Regions from separate parts of the Aeribacillus sp. FSL k6-2211 genome, predicted to be linked through region 1. Evidence: riboswitches for the same ligand, from Rfam matches in the RefSeq annotation. Region 1 holds a riboswitch; each other region holds the start of a gene.
What was found. Region 1 has a riboswitch for thiamine pyrophosphate ahead of tenI (thiazole tautomerase TenI). Riboswitches for the same ligand answer to the same signal wherever they lie in the genome.
Positions count from the first base shown of each region.

Region 2: another riboswitch for thiamine pyrophosphate. It lies ahead of NSU19_RS07730 (acetylornithine deacetylase); the one in region 1 lies ahead of tenI (thiazole tautomerase TenI).
Region 3: another riboswitch for thiamine pyrophosphate. It lies ahead of thiT (energy-coupled thiamine transporter ThiT); the one in region 1 lies ahead of tenI (thiazole tautomerase TenI).
Region 4: another riboswitch for thiamine pyrophosphate. It lies ahead of thiC (phosphomethylpyrimidine synthase ThiC); the one in region 1 lies ahead of tenI (thiazole tautomerase TenI).

Region 1 covers NZ_CP150190.1:1,183,349-1,187,548, reverse strand. The annotation lists gene NSU19_RS05855 (thiazole synthase) at 1-284, opposite strand, end outside; gene thiS (sulfur carrier protein ThiS) at 291-494, opposite strand; gene thiO (glycine oxidase ThiO) at 502-1,614, opposite strand; gene tenI (thiazole tautomerase TenI) at 1,616-2,215, opposite strand; TPP riboswitch at 2,355-2,463, opposite strand; gene NSU19_RS05835 (monovalent cation:proton antiporter family protein) at 2,518-4,200, opposite strand, start outside.
Region 2 covers NZ_CP150190.1:1,581,413-1,585,612, forward strand. The annotation lists gene NSU19_RS07715 (peroxiredoxin) at 266-814, shown strand; gene NSU19_RS07720 (TlpA disulfide reductase family protein) at 907-1,362, shown strand; gene NSU19_RS07725 (hypothetical protein) at 1,594-2,262, shown strand; TPP riboswitch at 2,328-2,428, shown strand; gene NSU19_RS07730 (acetylornithine deacetylase) at 2,553-3,818, shown strand; gene tenA (thiaminase II) at 3,851-4,200, shown strand, end outside.
Region 3 covers NZ_CP150190.1:3,459,358-3,463,557, forward strand. The annotation lists gene NSU19_RS16760 (hypothetical protein) at 1-40, shown strand, start outside; gene NSU19_RS16765 (DUF1992 domain-containing protein) at 82-453, opposite strand; gene NSU19_RS16770 (DUF2179 domain-containing protein) at 475-1,020, opposite strand; gene NSU19_RS16775 (DUF418 domain-containing protein) at 1,124-2,359, opposite strand; TPP riboswitch at 2,532-2,635, shown strand; gene thiT (energy-coupled thiamine transporter ThiT) at 2,705-3,265, shown strand; gene menC (o-succinylbenzoate synthase) at 3,307-4,200, opposite strand, start outside.
Region 4 covers NZ_CP150190.1:2,779,707-2,783,906, reverse strand. The annotation lists gene thiC (phosphomethylpyrimidine synthase ThiC) at 1-1,708, opposite strand, end outside; TPP riboswitch at 1,843-1,958, opposite strand; gene NSU19_RS13440 (NfeD family protein) at 2,152-3,435, shown strand; gene floA (flotillin-like protein FloA) at 3,452-4,200, shown strand, end outside.

The DNA.
Region 1 (4,200 bases):
ATCATATCACATAATCCTGATGCTTTAGCAAGTTTAGCGATTCTGACTGCTTCCTCCGCAGTTTTTGCCCCGGCCGTGTTCGGCAGAAGCGTATATTTCGATAAATCCAACATTTCTAAAAAATTTGGCTGAGAAGGCTCGTAAATATTCATTCTTCTGACGGCAAATGTCAAAATTTCAGCACCTGAGGCCTCCACCGCTTCTTTTTGTATCTCAAAAGACGGATATTTTCCAGTTCCTAACATTAATCTCGACTGAAATGTTTTATCTCCTATTTTTAACATGAATCATCATCCCCCTCCAACAAAATGGACAATTTCAATTTGATCACCATCATGTAATGTCTGGAAGCTGTATTGTTCTTTTGAAACAATTTCACCATTTCGTTCAACGACAACAATTCTTTCCTGTAATTGAAAAAAGTTCAGCAAATCTTCAATGCTTCGAACACTATTCTCCACTTCCATCTGCTGGCCGTTGATGCGAAGTTTCACCGTTTCATCACCTCCCTTTCGCATCAGAAAGCAATCGGTTTAAAGAAAAGCTATGAACATAACGCTCATATTGATTCGTTTTCAAAATCATGTCTTTTACGATCAAGCTTGTAATCGGCGCTAGAAGAATGCCGTTTCGATAATGACCGGTCGCAAAAAAGATTCCCTCATGCTCCGGGTGCTCGGCAAAATACGGCCAGCCGTCAGCTGTTTGCGGCCTGAGCGACGACCAAGCACTAACGACCGGTTCAGACCCGATTTCTGGCATCATTTTCTGAACCTTGATCATTAATTCGGATACTCCTTTGACTGTTGGATTCGTATCCCAGTCGTTTTCATAAGAAGTTGCTCCAATAATAACGGTGCCGTCTTTTTTCGGTACGATATAACAGTGCTCGTAAAACACTGTTTTGTTGATCACTAGTTTTTTCGGTTTTACGGCTAAGCATTCTCCTTTAACGGGCTTCATTGGATTTTTCAACCCCAACTTTTCTAAGAAAAAGCCACTCCAAACTCCGCTTGAAACGACGACTTTTCCACATATAAAAACTCCTTGGGAAGTGACAAGCTTGTATGCTTTTCCCTCTTTAATCACATCGAAAACAGGACATTGTTCAAAAATGGATGCACCATATTTTCTAGCGCCTTTCGCATATGCGCAGCAAACAGATGAACCTTTCACTTGGCCGTCATGTTTAAGCCAAAGAGCTCCCGCAATGTCTTCAGAAACATGTGGCTCATTTGCCAGTACGTTTTCCCTTGAATGCCATTCTAGTTCATTCTCATCTGCGAGCGATTGCAGAAAGCGGCCTTCTTCCTCAGTAAATGCAAGCCGATACATGCCTTCCTGCACAAGCTCAATATCCACACCAGATTGCTCCAATAATTCTTTTGCAAGGCTCGGATATAAATTTCGGCTCTCTAAGCATAGCTCAAAAAATATGTCTCTTTTTTCATTTTCAGAATGGGCACCCAGCATTCCTGCTGCAGCGGATGTCGCTTTACCTCCGATTTCGCCGCTTTCAAACACGGCGGTCTTCAGCCCTGCTTTTGATAGCTCATAGGCGATCCCTTGGCCGATGACCCCTCCCCCGATGATTCCAACATCAAAAACGTTCATTTTAAAAAGCTTCCCCTTTCCTGAAAAGTTTGGCAGCGCTCTCTGGATCTTTCGAAGAAAAGATATAGGACATAACGGCAATACCGCTTGCTTTTTTTTCTAAAACCTTTTGCATATTATCAGGCGTGATCCCACCGATGGCGATAATAGGAATATTGACGTGTCCAACGATTTTCCTAAGCAAATCTGTTCCCTTTGCCGGAAGTCCTTTTTTACTGTTCGTTTCAAAAACGTTTCCGAAAAAACAATAGTCTGCTCCGTCTTTTTCTGCTTTTACCGCTTCATCTAATGAATGGACGCTGACACCGGCTTTTATTTGCGGAAAAGCGCTTTTCACTTTTTTTACCGGCAGGCCGGTTCCCGGAAGATGAACATTTTGAACGCCTGTTAGGAGCGCAACATCGAGCCGATCGTTGATAACAAGCTGTTCTCTCCTTATCCCGTTTGCCAAAAGCTGTTCTACAAGATGAATGATCTCACATGGTCTTTTATTTTTTTCTCGTATATGAACGTAATCAACATGATCTGATATGGACAAAATTATGCGTATTAGCTCGTTGACCGGTTTTGTTCCGTCTGTTACGGCATGAAGTTCCAACATTGTACATTCCTTTCATGAGAAAGACGCTCACACTCGTCTTTCAAGGTTCAAAACTGGAAAGCAGCTGTCCAGTGGTGAGACTGGAAACAATAAAAAACCACCTTCCTTGCTGGAAAGTGGTAATGGAATATCAGACATATGTTTCAAATTCCCACTTCCCTACGCTGGCATCATCCAGATCAGGTTCAAAGGGTCTTAAAGTCAACACTTTAATCTCAGCCTTTCCAAAGGCTCCCCTAGTGGATGCTTATTAAATTTTCATACTAATTTCATGCTATCACAATTTGTTTTGTTTGCAAATATTATTTGCTAAATTCCAGCTCATCTTTTAACTCATTTACATATTTGCGGGAACCCGTTACAATCAAGCGGTCCCCTTTTTTCAATTCGGTATCGCCGTGAGGCACAATGGAATCTTCACCTCGAAAAATCCGGACAAAGATACAATCTCCTGTAAACGGAAAGTATCGAAGCTTCATTCCATCATATTTTCGGTTATTCATATTAATTTGATAAAGAGAGTTGTCTTGGTTTGTTAAGATCCGCATAACGCCAGGCGATTCGATCAAAGCCCTGAGCAGCGTTTTTGTTGACAGCATGACGGAAAATACGCTGATCCCCTTTTCTTTTAATGCTTGATCCAACTCCGGGGAAGAAATGGAGGCGATGACCTGTTCTACGCCGCATTCTTTTGCATATGTCGCAATTTCCGCATTTCTTTCTTCATCCCCAGTAGCCACTATTACTATATCAGCTTCCATTATGTGGTGTTCATTCAATGATTCTATCGAATAGTCTTTCAATTCTTCAATTTTAAACACCGATTGAGCAGTCCCGTTTTCAATTTTGTCTTGCTGTGTATGATATACGGTTGCTTCATACAAATTTTTGTCCAATTCTCTTGTGACTGGAAGGGTCATTTGATTTGCACCAATAAAAGCAATTTTCTTTTTAGGCTGCACCGCCATTTTTTTAGGGAATAATTTTTTAAATCCTATCGGCGTGATAATGCTTGTTAACACGGCAACTACTATTAGTGCGTCAGCCATTTGCTTATCAATCAGTTCGATTCGCTGTCCAATTTCAGCTGCCGCAATAACTAATGATAAAGTAGCAGTCAACAAGAACGCCGCCGCAATCGTTGTATTCGTATCATACCATTTTCTCAGCACAAAAACGGGAATAAACTTTGAGATCAAGAGGGCGAGAAATAACAAAGGAATTAACAAAAGAAGGTTCGGATCTTTGATCAATTCCCATAAATCCAATTCCACCCCTATCATGACAAAAAAGATCGGGATTAAAAAACCGTAGCCAAACGAATCTAGCTTTTGCACCAAGTCTGAATTAGGCGATAAAAGCGAGACTAAAACTCCCGCAAGGAAGGCGCCTAAAATATTTTCTGCCCCAAGCGTTTCCGATAAACCTACAAGTGCGAGAATTAACGTAAAAACCGCCCTTGTTCCAATTTGAACCGTTCCTTTTGACATCGATTTAATAAAGGATCGACTTTTAAACCTTTTGCCAATGAAGTAAAGCAGTACGCCTGCTGCAAACAAAAGAAGCAGAAGCCACGTATTGCTTTCTCCTTCGCTGTTTAAGGAGACAAAAACCGCCAGCAAAATCATGGTGACAAGGTCGGCTATGACAGCCACCAGCAAAATAATTTGGCCGATGGTTGTTTTCATAATTTGCTCGTCTTTCAGCGTCGGCACTACTACTCCTAAAGAAATCGTTGAAATCACTAACGTCATGAAAAAGGCATTGCGGATAAATCCCATCCACATTAACAAATACGATAAAAGTAATGAAACAACGAAAATGCCAAGAAAAACAATTGACGCAACCAAAAAAGTATGAGGAGCTTTTTTTCCGTTGGACAGCTTTTCTTCTTTTTTCTTCTCTTTGGAGAAAATGGTGAAATCAATCTCAAGCCCGCTTAAAAACATGAGAAATATAAATCCCAGCGTTGAGAGAGTTGACAG
Region 2 (4,200 bases), 400 kb from region 1:
AAGGAATTTTCAATGATTGTTACATTTTTTTAATGATAGCGGCGAAAATTGGAAATAGTATTATTGTTCTCTTCACCGCAATGAAAATGTAAAACAAATTATTTAAATTAATTATTACTTAAAATTGACTAAAATTTTGTTGTTATATATAATAGTAATCGGAGGAAGGATATTGAGAAAATACTCAATTCATTCTCATTTGTTTTTGAAGGAAACGATCAAAAAGTTTCCTTTAAAATAAAATTTTAAAATGGAGGGTTACATAATGGCAGAGCGTTTGGTTGGTAAACAAGCTCCACGTTTTGAAATGGATGCCGTTTTGCCAAACAAAGAGTTTGGTAAAGTAAGCTTGGAAGAAATCATGAAACAAGGAAAATGGACAGTTCTTTTCTTTTATCCAATGGACTTCACTTTCGTTTGTCCAACTGAAATCACAGCTATTTCTGACCGTTATGAAGAATTTGAAGATCTTGATGCAGAAGTGATTGGTGTATCAACTGACACAATTCACACACACTTAGCTTGGATTAAAACTCCTCGCGAAGAGAACGGTTTAGGCGATATTAAATATCCGCTTGCAGCAGATACAAATCATCAAGTATCAAGAGACTACGGCGTTTTAATCGAAGAAGAAGGAGTTGCTCTTCGCGGATTGTTCATCATCAATCCAGAAGGCGAACTTCAATATCAAACAGTATTCCATAACAACATTGGCCGCGATGTTGATGAAACATTGCGTGTACTTCAAGCGCTTCAAACTGGCGGACTTTGCCCAGCAAACTGGAAGCCTGGTCAAGAAACGCTTAAAGTATAATGAAGCTTTTCATTCAAAGGGCCTAGCAGTACGTTAGGCCTTTTTTCAAACGATTATTTTTTTGATATTCATTCTTCAAGGAGGAAGCGGAAATGAAATTACGTGAGCCAATGCCTGAATTAGTCGGAGCAACAACTTGGCTGAATGGCGAAGTAACGAAAGAGCAATTAATCGGTGAAAAACCAACATTAATCCATTTTTGGTCAATCAGCTGCCATTTGTGTAAAGAAGCAATGCCGAAAGTAAATGAGTTCCGCGATCAATATAAAGATAAACTGAACGTAGTAGCTGTTCATATGCCTCGCTCCGAAAAGGATTTAGATATTGATGATATTAAAAAAGTAGCGGAAGAACACGGGATTACGCAACCGATCTTTGTTGACAACGAACATAAATTAACCGATGCTTTTGAAAATCAATATGTACCTGCATATTATGTTTTTGACAAAAACGGCATTCTTCGCCACTTCCAAGCAGGAGGAAGCGGAATGAAAATGCTGGAAAAACGTGTTAATCGGGTGTTAGCGGAAACAGAAAACGCTGAATGATTCAACCATCTGCAAAACATTGCAGGTGGTTTTTCATTTTAGAAAAATACCTTTCCGGCTTTGAAAGGACTTGTTTTTATTGCTTCGAAGCTTTCAAAAGATAAGCATCTCCATTTACCATTCATCTGACATCCTTTTTCCAGCTCTCAATCCTAAAGAAATGATTCACATTCCAAATCACAACATGCTATAATAAATGATGCTAGTTTGAACAAAAAGGAGCATAGGTGGATGGCAAAACAATCACAAACTTTTTCCATTATGAATCTATTAAAGGTGCTTTTGGCTGTCATCGTTATCCTTTTCCTATTTTATTTGCTTGCATTTAACGACGTCGTCGTGCGTTTTATATCTCTGCTATTAAATGGATGTTTAGTTGTTCTCGCCTTCCTTGTCTATCGGAAAATAGACTATATGATAAAGATGAAAGAAGAACGAAAAGAGCCTATTCAAAACGAAAAGCTGCCTGATGAAACAGAAATGGCGCGAAAAGAACAGCAATTAAATAAACTGGAGCTTGATAAAACGCAATTGTTGGAGGAGCTATTAACAAAAGCCGGTATCGAAGAGGAAGAAAAACAAAAGTACCGAGCCAAAATTAGAGAAAAAGAGGATGAAGCTTCAAAGCTTCAACAAGAGCTAGCATTCATGAAAGGCCGGATTGCCAACTTGATTTTAAAAAGAGATCCTGAGATCGAGCGGATTGTCCTGCTGCTTGATGCAGATTTTATATTAAATCATTCGTTAGTGGAAATTAATCAAAGGTTTCAGGAAATTAGCGGCAGTTTTTCTGAACAATCGATCGAGCATTTGAAAAAGGCTAATTATATTGATCAACATTTGCAATTTACTCGAATTGGTTATCGTGAATTATTAAAGACAGCAAAAAGAATCAATTAACCGTTAGCTTGTATTTTTCTATATTTTATGATTTAATGAAATTAAATGAAAATTTCATAATATTAACATACCACTAGGGGAGCCGAAAGGCTGAGAAAGGCGTGTGCCTTGACCCTTTGAACCTGATCTAGATCATACTAGCGTAGGGAAGTGGTGCAGTAATATCGAAACCTGTCTATGGGTTTTGTATATACTTGCCCGTTCCCTTATATTGGGAACGGGCTTTTTGCATTACAAGGCTGGTTGGCAAACCATTTTTCAAAACAAAATGTTAAGAAAGGGGAGACAACGTGTTACAAACGCTATTTCAGCAAATTGATGAAAGGGAAGAAGAACTTCTGAATCTTCTAAAAACACTCGTATCGTTTGAAACGCCAAGCCCTCCGGCAAGAAATGCAAAAGAGGCTCAAAAGTATGTCGCCTCATATTTGGAAGACATCGGCTTTTCCATTGATCAATGGGATTTATATGAACAAGATCCAGTCGTAGTAGGAACGAAAAAAGGAAAAGATCCAGAAAATTACCACAGTTTAATTATTAACGGGCATATTGATGTCGCTTCAATCGAAGAGGGAGAAGAATGGCTAACGCCTCCTTTTGAGGCAACGGTTAAAGGGGATTACATATATGGACGCGGTGTAGCGGATATGAAAGGGGGAATGGCTGCCAGTCTGTTTGCATTAAAGCTGCTGCAAGAAAACGGCATTGAGCCGGGAGGGGATATCATTTTTCAGTCCGTCGTCGGTGAAGAAGTAGGCGAAGCAGGAACAAAATCGTGCTGCGACCGGGGATATCGAGCTGATTTTGCCATCGTTGTCGATTCAAGCAACTGTGAAATACAAGGGCAGGGCGGGGTGATCACGGGCTGGATTACAATTGAAAGCCCCGAGACATTTCACGATGGCACGAGAAGACAAATGATTCATGCCGGCGGGAAGCTTTTTGGGGCAAGCGCGATTGAAAAAATGATGAAAATTATTGAAGGACTGCGAGAGCTTGAACAGCATTGGGCAGTGATGAAAACGAGCAAAGGCTTTCCGCCTGGTTCTGCCACAATTAATCCTGCAGTGATTGAAGGTGGAAGGCACGCCGCTTTTGTGGCCGATAAATGTTCCCTTTGGATTACCGTTCACTATTACCCGGAAGAGCATTATGTAGAGGTGATCCGGGAAATTGAAGAACATATCCATCATGTTGCAATGGCTGATCCATGGCTTCGGAAATATCCTCCGAAATTTAAATGGGGCGGCACATCGATGATTGAAGATCGAGGAGAAATTTTCCCAGCTTTTTCATATGACGAACATTCACTCGGAGTGAAAACATTACAAAAAGCACATAAACTGGCATTTAATGAGGAAGCAAAGCTGACGATGTCCCCTACTGTGACAGACGGCGGCTGGCTGAGTGAAGCGGGAATTCCCGTCGTTTTATATGGACCGGGCACGCTTGAAGATGCACACTCGGTGAATGAAAAGCTGTCCATCCCCCAATTAAAAACATTTACAAAATCGCTGATCGCGTTTTTATTTGATTGGTATCAGAAAAAACGATGACAATTACAAAAGCTGCGAAAGGGGTAATTCAAATGTTTACAGACCGATTGTATAAAACTGCAAAACCGATTTGGGAAGCGAGTTACCATCATCCGTTTGTTCAAGGAATCGGCAATGGGACGCTGGATATCGACAAATTTCGCTTTTTTATGGAGCAGGATTATCTTTATTTAATCGAATACTGCCGCCTGTTTGCCCTTGGAAGCTTAAAGGCTCACAATCTTCAAACAATGACAGTTTTTGCTGATCTTCTACATTCGACGTTAAAAGTGGAAATGGATTTGCATCGTCAATACGCTGAAAGAATAGGAATAGAGAAGGAAAAATTAGAACAAGTTCAGCCTGCTGCTACAACCGTTGCATATACGAGCTATATGTTAAA
Region 3 (4,200 bases), 1.8 Mb from region 1:
TGTCTTCCATAGAGAAGCCTTGAAAAAACAGCAAATTTAAAAGAATGGCGAAAATAAAGGCACCATTCTTTTTCGAAAACGTCAAATAAGCTTTTTATAAACTTTATCTTTATAAAATTGAGATGCAGGTGTGTTGAATATATTCCTTTTCTTCACGATTCGTTCCAATGCTAATTGTTTTTCCGACAGCTTTTGTTGTAATTTTTTCCTTTCGGCTTCATCTTCACAGCATTTTAGTAAATCTTGAATAGTTAATAGTTCCTTTTTCAAGTCATTTTCTTGATCGACCATTCCGGCGTTTCTCAAAAGACGATAAGCCATTCGGAGTTCTTCCGGAATATCAGACAAATCGTCATGCGGGAGAGGCTTCCCCATCCCGGGAAGTTCTTTAAACTCTCCCTCTTCATATGCCTTTTTGATCCGATCCTCAGCAATTTTTGCAAATATATCCACGCTTCACCCTCCCTTCGACCGTTATGTTCGTCCTTTTTCTAAACGCTTTACCCGCTTTTTCATCGCTTTTGTTAAATATCCACCTTTAAAAGAACGAATTTCATACGAGCTTAAAAACGCTTTTGGTTCTATTTCATTGACAAGGTTTAAAAATTCTTCCTCCCGAGAGCGTTGAGCAACAACTTCCAAACGATACCTAATCGAATTCATTCCTTCTCCTTGAAAGACCGTAACCCCAAAACCAGCCTCCCTCAATTTTTTGACTAATCCGGAATTTTTATCCATTAAATTCACATTGTATGTTACATATCCAAAAGCCAGCTTTTTCTCCAGTTCACCGCCCAACAACAGCCCTGCACCAAAACCGATAATATATGCACTAATATTGTAAATATTAGATAAATCTTGAAAAACTATTCCTAAAGCGACAATATAAATCGCTGCTTCTAGCAAACCTATACCAGCAGCAGCCTTTGTTTGATTTTTCACTAACAAAATAGTTCGGATCGTCAATACTGGTACATACAATAATTGCAGCAAAAAAATAAAAATTGCTTGTAGAAACATGTTGCCTAGACACTCCTTTGTTCCATCATACTATAAATTATTTTCAAAAAGAAAGAGCTATCATAAACTCAAAATCTGAGATTTGAAACTACATTTTTACAATTCATCTTGATCTGTTATTATGCTTCGAAACTTCCTTTTTCATGCGAATAGGCTGGCGCTTGAAATACATCGCTGTTCTCCATACCCACTCCAACGGCCCTAATTGAAAATATTTAAACCAAATATGGCTGATGATAAGCTGCACGGCAAAAATTGCGAGTGCAAGCCAAAAACCGGCGAAGGGGTATACTTTACCGTACAATCCCAATCCGTAATGATAAAAAAGATATGTACAAATAACAGATTGCATGATGTAATTTGTCAATGACATGCGTCCAACAGGCGCAATCTTCTTAACAATTTGCCGACAGATTGGGTGAAAATATAAAAATATGAGAGAGATCACATAAAACAACATGAGAAATGGTGCACCGAACACCATGTAAAAACTATTTTTAGCGGTGACCGCAAAAATATTTAACGGAAGCCCAATGATAAGCCCGAAAAACCAGATGGCTGTTAATAACCTTCGATGCTTCTCCGGTTCTTGAAAAAGCTTTTGTTTCGCAAATATCATGCCAACTAAAAACATGCTGATATATGGGAGCATGTTTATTATATAGACAAGCGGTTGAAAAGGCCACAAGCCAGACATAGACATGTAAAAAAGCCGATCATGAATACGCTGATGGAAAATATCAGTAAAACTTCCGTTTTGATATGAATGGATTGCGTTTCTTGCCTCCTCTTCCAATAAGGCAGCCTGCTCTCTTTTTTGGACTAAAGCATCCTCACCATTGGATACAGCCGTCATCAAACCAATAAGGAGCAAATATAAACTAAATAAACATACAGTCCATACCAAAAGGGTTTTCCAGGAACACTTCCGGAAAAAAAGGAGAAGAAACCCCAGCACAGCATAATCCATTAAAATGTCTCCATCCCAAATGAAAAATGAATGAATTAGTCCAAATACAAAAAGCACCACCAGTCTGCGTATATATATAGAAACAAAGTTCCTGCCGTTTCCTAAAGCCCGTTCCTCCATGATGATGATTCCAAATCCGAACAATAATGAGAACATTGTAATAAACTTCATTTGTACAAATATTTCCAAAATATTTTTCGTTAGAAAATCCCATGTTCTCCATGTTTCAGTAAAAAAATTTTCGCTGCCTATTTGGTATAAATATACATCTGGATAGCTGAAATGCGCCATATTCACAAGTAAAATGCCAAATATCGCAGCCCCCCGCACCACATCCACTACTTCATAACGCTCACGTTTAAGATTCAAACCAAAACCCCCATTCTGAAAAAAGTTCTTATTGTTAACGCCCTTTTTTCATTACTTTTTGTCCAAAGGCTGCATTTCAGCTTTATCGTGTTTAAATTTATTTGAATATAGCGAAAAAAGAATGACAATTTTCTTATAGTCTATTATGATAGACATAAGATTCGAATATCAACAGATCCACAAGGGGAGCTATATGCTGAGAGTGGACGGATATTTCGTCCAGACCCTTTGAACCTGTTAGTTAATGCTAGCGTAGGGATGTGGAAGTATACTGATCCATGATACAGCCTTTTTCCCCCTTATGGATATTTGTTGATAGCAAATAATATACAGGGGGTTTTATTTTTGGAAAAAAATCGCTTATTACTATTAATAGAAGCAGCAATCTTTGCAGCATTGGCAGTTATACTTGATCTTCTCCCTTCCATTCAATTATCATCAGCCATTTCTATATCCATTGCCATGGTGCCTGTACTCATATTATCGTTTCGATCCGGTGCAAAGATTGGCTTCATTTCCGGCTTTTTATGGGGATTATTGCAAATTGTATTAGGTGATGCATACATCCTGACGCCTGTTCAAGGCTTCATCGACTATTTTCTAGCTTTTTCCTTTATCGGTTTAGCCGGTCTTTTCAGCAAAACTATTCAAAATAAGCTGAAAGATGGAAAGAAAAGCTCTGCTCTTGTTTTCATCATCTTTGGCGTCTTCATCGGAGCTTTTGCACGTTATTTTTGGCATTTTATCAGCGGTGTCTTTTTCTTCGGAGAATATGCACCAGAAGGAATGTCAGCGGTCGTTTATTCTTTGATCGTAAACGGCATTACGATGATAGGAGCCTTTGTATTATGCGCTGTCGTTACTGTTATTCTCATTATGGCGGCGCCAAGATTGGTTGTAAAATAAACAAAATCATCCTCTGCAAAACATGCAGAGGATAATTTTGTTTATAGGGTAAATACTTTCGTTTCAACAGTGTATTTTTTTAATTTTTCACGGCTTACATGAAAACCGATCCCCGGGTTATCAGGCAAGGCAATTTTTCCATTATAAACCGATATTTCCGGTTCAATAATATCTTCTTCCCAATACTTAGATGAACTGGATATATCTCCTGGCAGTGTGAATTGTTCAAGTGTCGCTAAGGCTATATTATGGGCCCGTCCAATCCCTGATTCAAGCATCCCTCCGCACCAAACTGGAACATTTTGCTCTTTGCAAAAATCATGGATTTTTTTTGCTTCTGTCAAACCGCCAACACGGCCGATTTTTATATTCATAATTTTGCAGCTTCGAAGTTCAACAGCCTTTCGAGCATCTTCGAAGGAACAAATACTTTCATCTAAACAGATCGGTGTGTCCAATTCTTTTTGAAGTTTGCTATGATCCACAATATCATCGTGCGCAAGAGGCTGCTCAATCATCATTAATTGAAACTCATCCAATTGTTTTAGATGATTTATATCTTTTAATGTATAGGCACTGTTCGCATCAGCCATTAAATCCAAGTTCGGAAAATGCTTCCGTATTTCCTTAACTACTTCAATATCCCAACCTGGTTTAATCTTTATTTTTACTCTCTTGTATCCTTCCTCCTGATATTGTTCAATAAGACTGATTAAATCTTTTATTGTTGGCTGAATACCGATGCTCACCCCAGCTTCAACTTCTTTTTTCATTCCCCCGAGAGCTTGTGAAAGAGGTATATTTTGCTGTTTTGCATATAGATCCCACACGGCACCTTCCAAAGCCGCTTTTGCCATATAATTTCTGCGAATAAAACGAAACGATTCAGCCAACTCACGAGGATGATGAAACGACGTCTTTGATAAAATCGGAAT
Region 4 (4,200 bases), 1.6 Mb from region 1:
CTTTTGCTTTTTGCCTCAAACCTTCCTGAACGAAATCAGAATCACTTGAACCGGCCATTTTTCTTAAATTGTGGGAAATTTTCATCGAGCAAAATTTTGGACCGCACATAGAACAAAAATGGGCAATTTTCGCTCCTTCTGCCGGCAAAGTTTCGTCATGATATTCGCGTGCCCGTTCAGGATCGAGAGAAAGATTAAATTGGTCGTTCCAGCGAAATTCAAAACGGGCTTTTGATAAAGCATCATCCCTTATTTGGGCGCCTGGATGCCCTTTTGCCAAATCTGCGGCATGGGCTGCAATTTTATAAGCAACAACACCTTGGCGCACATCCTCTTTATTGGGAAGGCCTAAATGCTCTTTCGGAGTTACATAACATAGCATGGCCGTTCCGTACCAGCCGATCATGGCTGCTCCAATGGCTGACGTAATATGATCATAGCCGGGAGCAATATCGGTCGTTAATGGACCGAGGGTATAAAAAGGAGCCCCTTTGCAAATTTCATTTTCTAAATCAACATTTTCTTTAATTTTATGCATCGGAATGTGCCCAGGGCCTTCGATCATGACTTGGACATCATGTTTCCAGGCGATTTCCGTCAATTCACCGAGCGTTTTCAATTCGGCAAATTGCGCTTCATCATTGGCATCTCGAATAGATCCGGGACGCAAGCCGTCACCTAATGAAACGGCAATATCATATGTTTTTAAAATTTCGCAAATCTCTTCAAAATGAGTGTATAAAAAGTTTTCTTGATGATGCGCCATACACCACTGCGCCATGATCGAACCGCCGCGGGATACGATTCCGGTCGTCCGTTTGACGGTCAAAGGGATATAGCGAAGCAGCACGCCGGCATGTATAGTAAAATAATCGACCCCTTGTTCTGCTTGCTCAATTAATGTATCACGGTAAATTTCCCATGTTAACTCTTCAGCAACGCCATTTACTTTTTCGAGCGCTTGGTAAATCGGGACGGTTCCAACCGGCACGGGCGAGTTGCGGATGATAAATTCTCTTGTTGCATGAATATTTTTTCCTGTTGACAGGTCCATAATTGTGTCAGCGCCCCAGCGGATGGCCCAAAGCATCTTCTCAACTTCTTCTTCGATTGACGATGTTACAGCTGAATTGCCAATGTTGGCATTAATTTTTACATGAAAGTTCCGGCCGATGATCATCGGTTCACTTTCCGGGTGATTAATGTTGGACGGAATAATGGCCCTGCCGGCAGCGACTTCTTGACGAACGAATTCAGGATCCATGTTTTCACGAATCGCCACAAACTCCATCTCTGGGGTGATGATCCCCTTTTTTGCATAGTGCATTTGTGTAACGACAGCACCTTTTTTTGCTTTGAAAGGCTTTCGATGAAAAGGTGTGGCAATATTGTGATCTTCCCAATTGCGAAATCCATTATCTTCAGGCTTTACCTGGCGCCCGTCATATTCTACAACATCATGACGGTCTAAAATCCACTGTTTGCGCACAGCCGGCAAACCTTTATGAATATCTGCCTGAAAATCAGGATCTGTATAGGGACCGCTCGTGTCATAAACCTTTACAGGTTCATTTTCAAACGTTCCCGCTTCCGTTTTCGTGGGAGTTAATTGAATTTCCCTCATCGGAACCCGAATATCGGGTCTCGACCCAGTCACATAAATTTTTTTGCTTGCTGGAAACTGCATGTTTTCGAAATAATGTTTCATTTTTCTCCTCCTCCATTTTTTTATCTGAAGATGTGCATAGAAAAATAGGAGGGGAGATGGGACGTGAAAAATAAAAACGGGTTCGCTTTAGCACGAACCCGATCAATTCAATATAGAAAAAGAAGGCAATAAAATACTCCCGCTACCTACTTCCCTACGCTGGCATCATCCAGATCAGGTTCAAAGGGTTGAAGAACTTCAGGCGCGTTCTTCTCTCAGTCCAGCTAATTGGACACCCCTAGTAGATGGTTATATATTTTTTTTAATAGTAACATAATATGAAAAATAATGAAAATATTTTTTCGTTTCATGTTTGTTTGCAGAATTGTTGATTTTTGAAACTTTCTGCACAATTGTCCGTAATAATATTAGGCAAAAAATAAGGGGGGAGAGGCCTGAAATCAAACAATAAGTTTTTCGCTATTTGCGCTCTGCTGCTCATCTTGTCGATTATTTGTGCGTCTTTTGATGCCAAATCAGCTGAAGGGAAAACAGTTTATTTTATTCCGATTGAAAATACAATTGAAAAAGGATTGGTGCATTTTATTAAACGATCCATTCAGGAGGCGGAAAAAGAAAAGGCGGATGTCATTGTTTTTGAATTGAACACTCCTGGCGGTGCTTTAGAGGCAGCGATAGAAATAGGCAAAATGATTATGGATACAGATATCAAAACAATCGCTTATGTAAATAAACATGCGATTTCCGCAGGGGCTTATATAGCATTAAGGGCTGATCAAATATATTACCATCCTGGCGGTACCATTGGGTCAGCGGCTGTCATTGACTCCAATGGCAATGCTGCAGAAGTAAAAGTGCAATCGTTTTGGAAAGCAGAGATGAGAAATGCTGCTGAGGTTCATGGCAGAGACCCTATGTTCGCTGAGGCGATGGTAGACAGCAGCTTGGATATGCCCGAATATGGTGCAGAAAAAGGAGAATTACTAACATTAACAGCAAAACAAGCGATGGAAGTCGGGTATGGTGAAGGCATCGCCAAAAGCCGGGCAAAGCTTTTGAAATCGATCGGAATGGAAGGTGCAAAAGTCCAGGAGACTGAGGAGACGTTTGCTGAAAAAATAGCCCGTTTTGTAACAAACATGTATACCATTCCGATATTATTAACGATTAGCGGTTTAGGGTTTGTGTTAGAATTGTACACTCCTGGGTTTGGCATTCCTGGTTTTATTGGACTATTGGCACTGTTTTTGTTTTTCTTCGGTCATTTTATTGCAGGGCTTGCGGGATTGGAAACGGTTGTTTTGTTCGTGCTTGGGGTACTGCTTATAATTGCAGAGTTGTTTGTTCCAGGAGGAATTATTGGAGCAATCGGTTTTCTTTCAGTCCTTTTAAGTTTATTTTTAGCAGCTGATCATATAGGACATATGGCGGTTTCTCTTTTTATTGCCGGTTCCATTTCGATATTCACAATATTCATCATGTCAAAGGTGATTGGTAAGCGTATGAAATGGTTTAAAAAAATTATTTTAAATGATTCAATCAGCACGGAGAAAGGTTATGTATCCAATCAAAATCGTACAGATTTAATTGGGAAAACGGGTGTAACTGTGACTGCTTTACGACCGGCAGGAACAGTAATGACCGATGGAGAGGAAAGATTGGATGTTGTGACAGAAGGAACGTATATTGAGAAAGGAAAAAAAGTGAAAATTGTTAAAGTAGAAGGCTCACGAATTGTTGTAAGAGCTATTAATGAAAATGAATAGGAGGTAGGTATATCACATGGACGTAACATTTTTTCTTTTACTAGGTCTTATCGTATTAGGTCTTATTTTGCTTGGCATCTTGTTCTCTTTTGTGCCGATTATGCTCTGGATTTCAGCTCTGGCAGCTGGCGTTCGCATCAGTATTTTGACTCTTATTGGAATGAGGCTGCGCAGAGTCATTCCAAGTCGAGTGATCAATCCGTTAATTAAAGCGCATAAAGCCGGCCTTGATGTCACAACGAATCAATTGGAAAGCCATTATTTGGCAGGAGGAAATGTCGATCGAGTTGTCAACGCATTAATTGCAGCTGAAAGAGCTAATATTGAATTGAGCTTTGAACGTTGTGCTGCGATTGATTTAGCGGGAAGAGACGTGCTTGAAGCCGTTCAAATGAGCGTAAATCCGAAAGTAATCGAAACCCCGTTTATTGCAGGGGTTGCCATGGACGGAATTGAAGTGAAAGCAAAAGCCCGCATCACGGTGCGAGCCAATATTGACCGGCTTGTTGGTGGTGCCGGGGAAGAAACGATTATCGCACGTGTAGGTGAAGGAATTGTCAGCACCATTGGTTCTTCTGATGATCATAAAAAAGTGCTGGAAAACCCTGATATGATTTCGCAAACAGTTTTAAACAAAGGACTCGATTCAGGAACAGCCTTTGAAATTTTATCCATCGACATCGCGGACGTTGATATCGGCAAAAACATCGGTGCGATCCTGCAGACAGATCAAGCGGAAGCGGACAAAAACATCGCGCAAGCTAA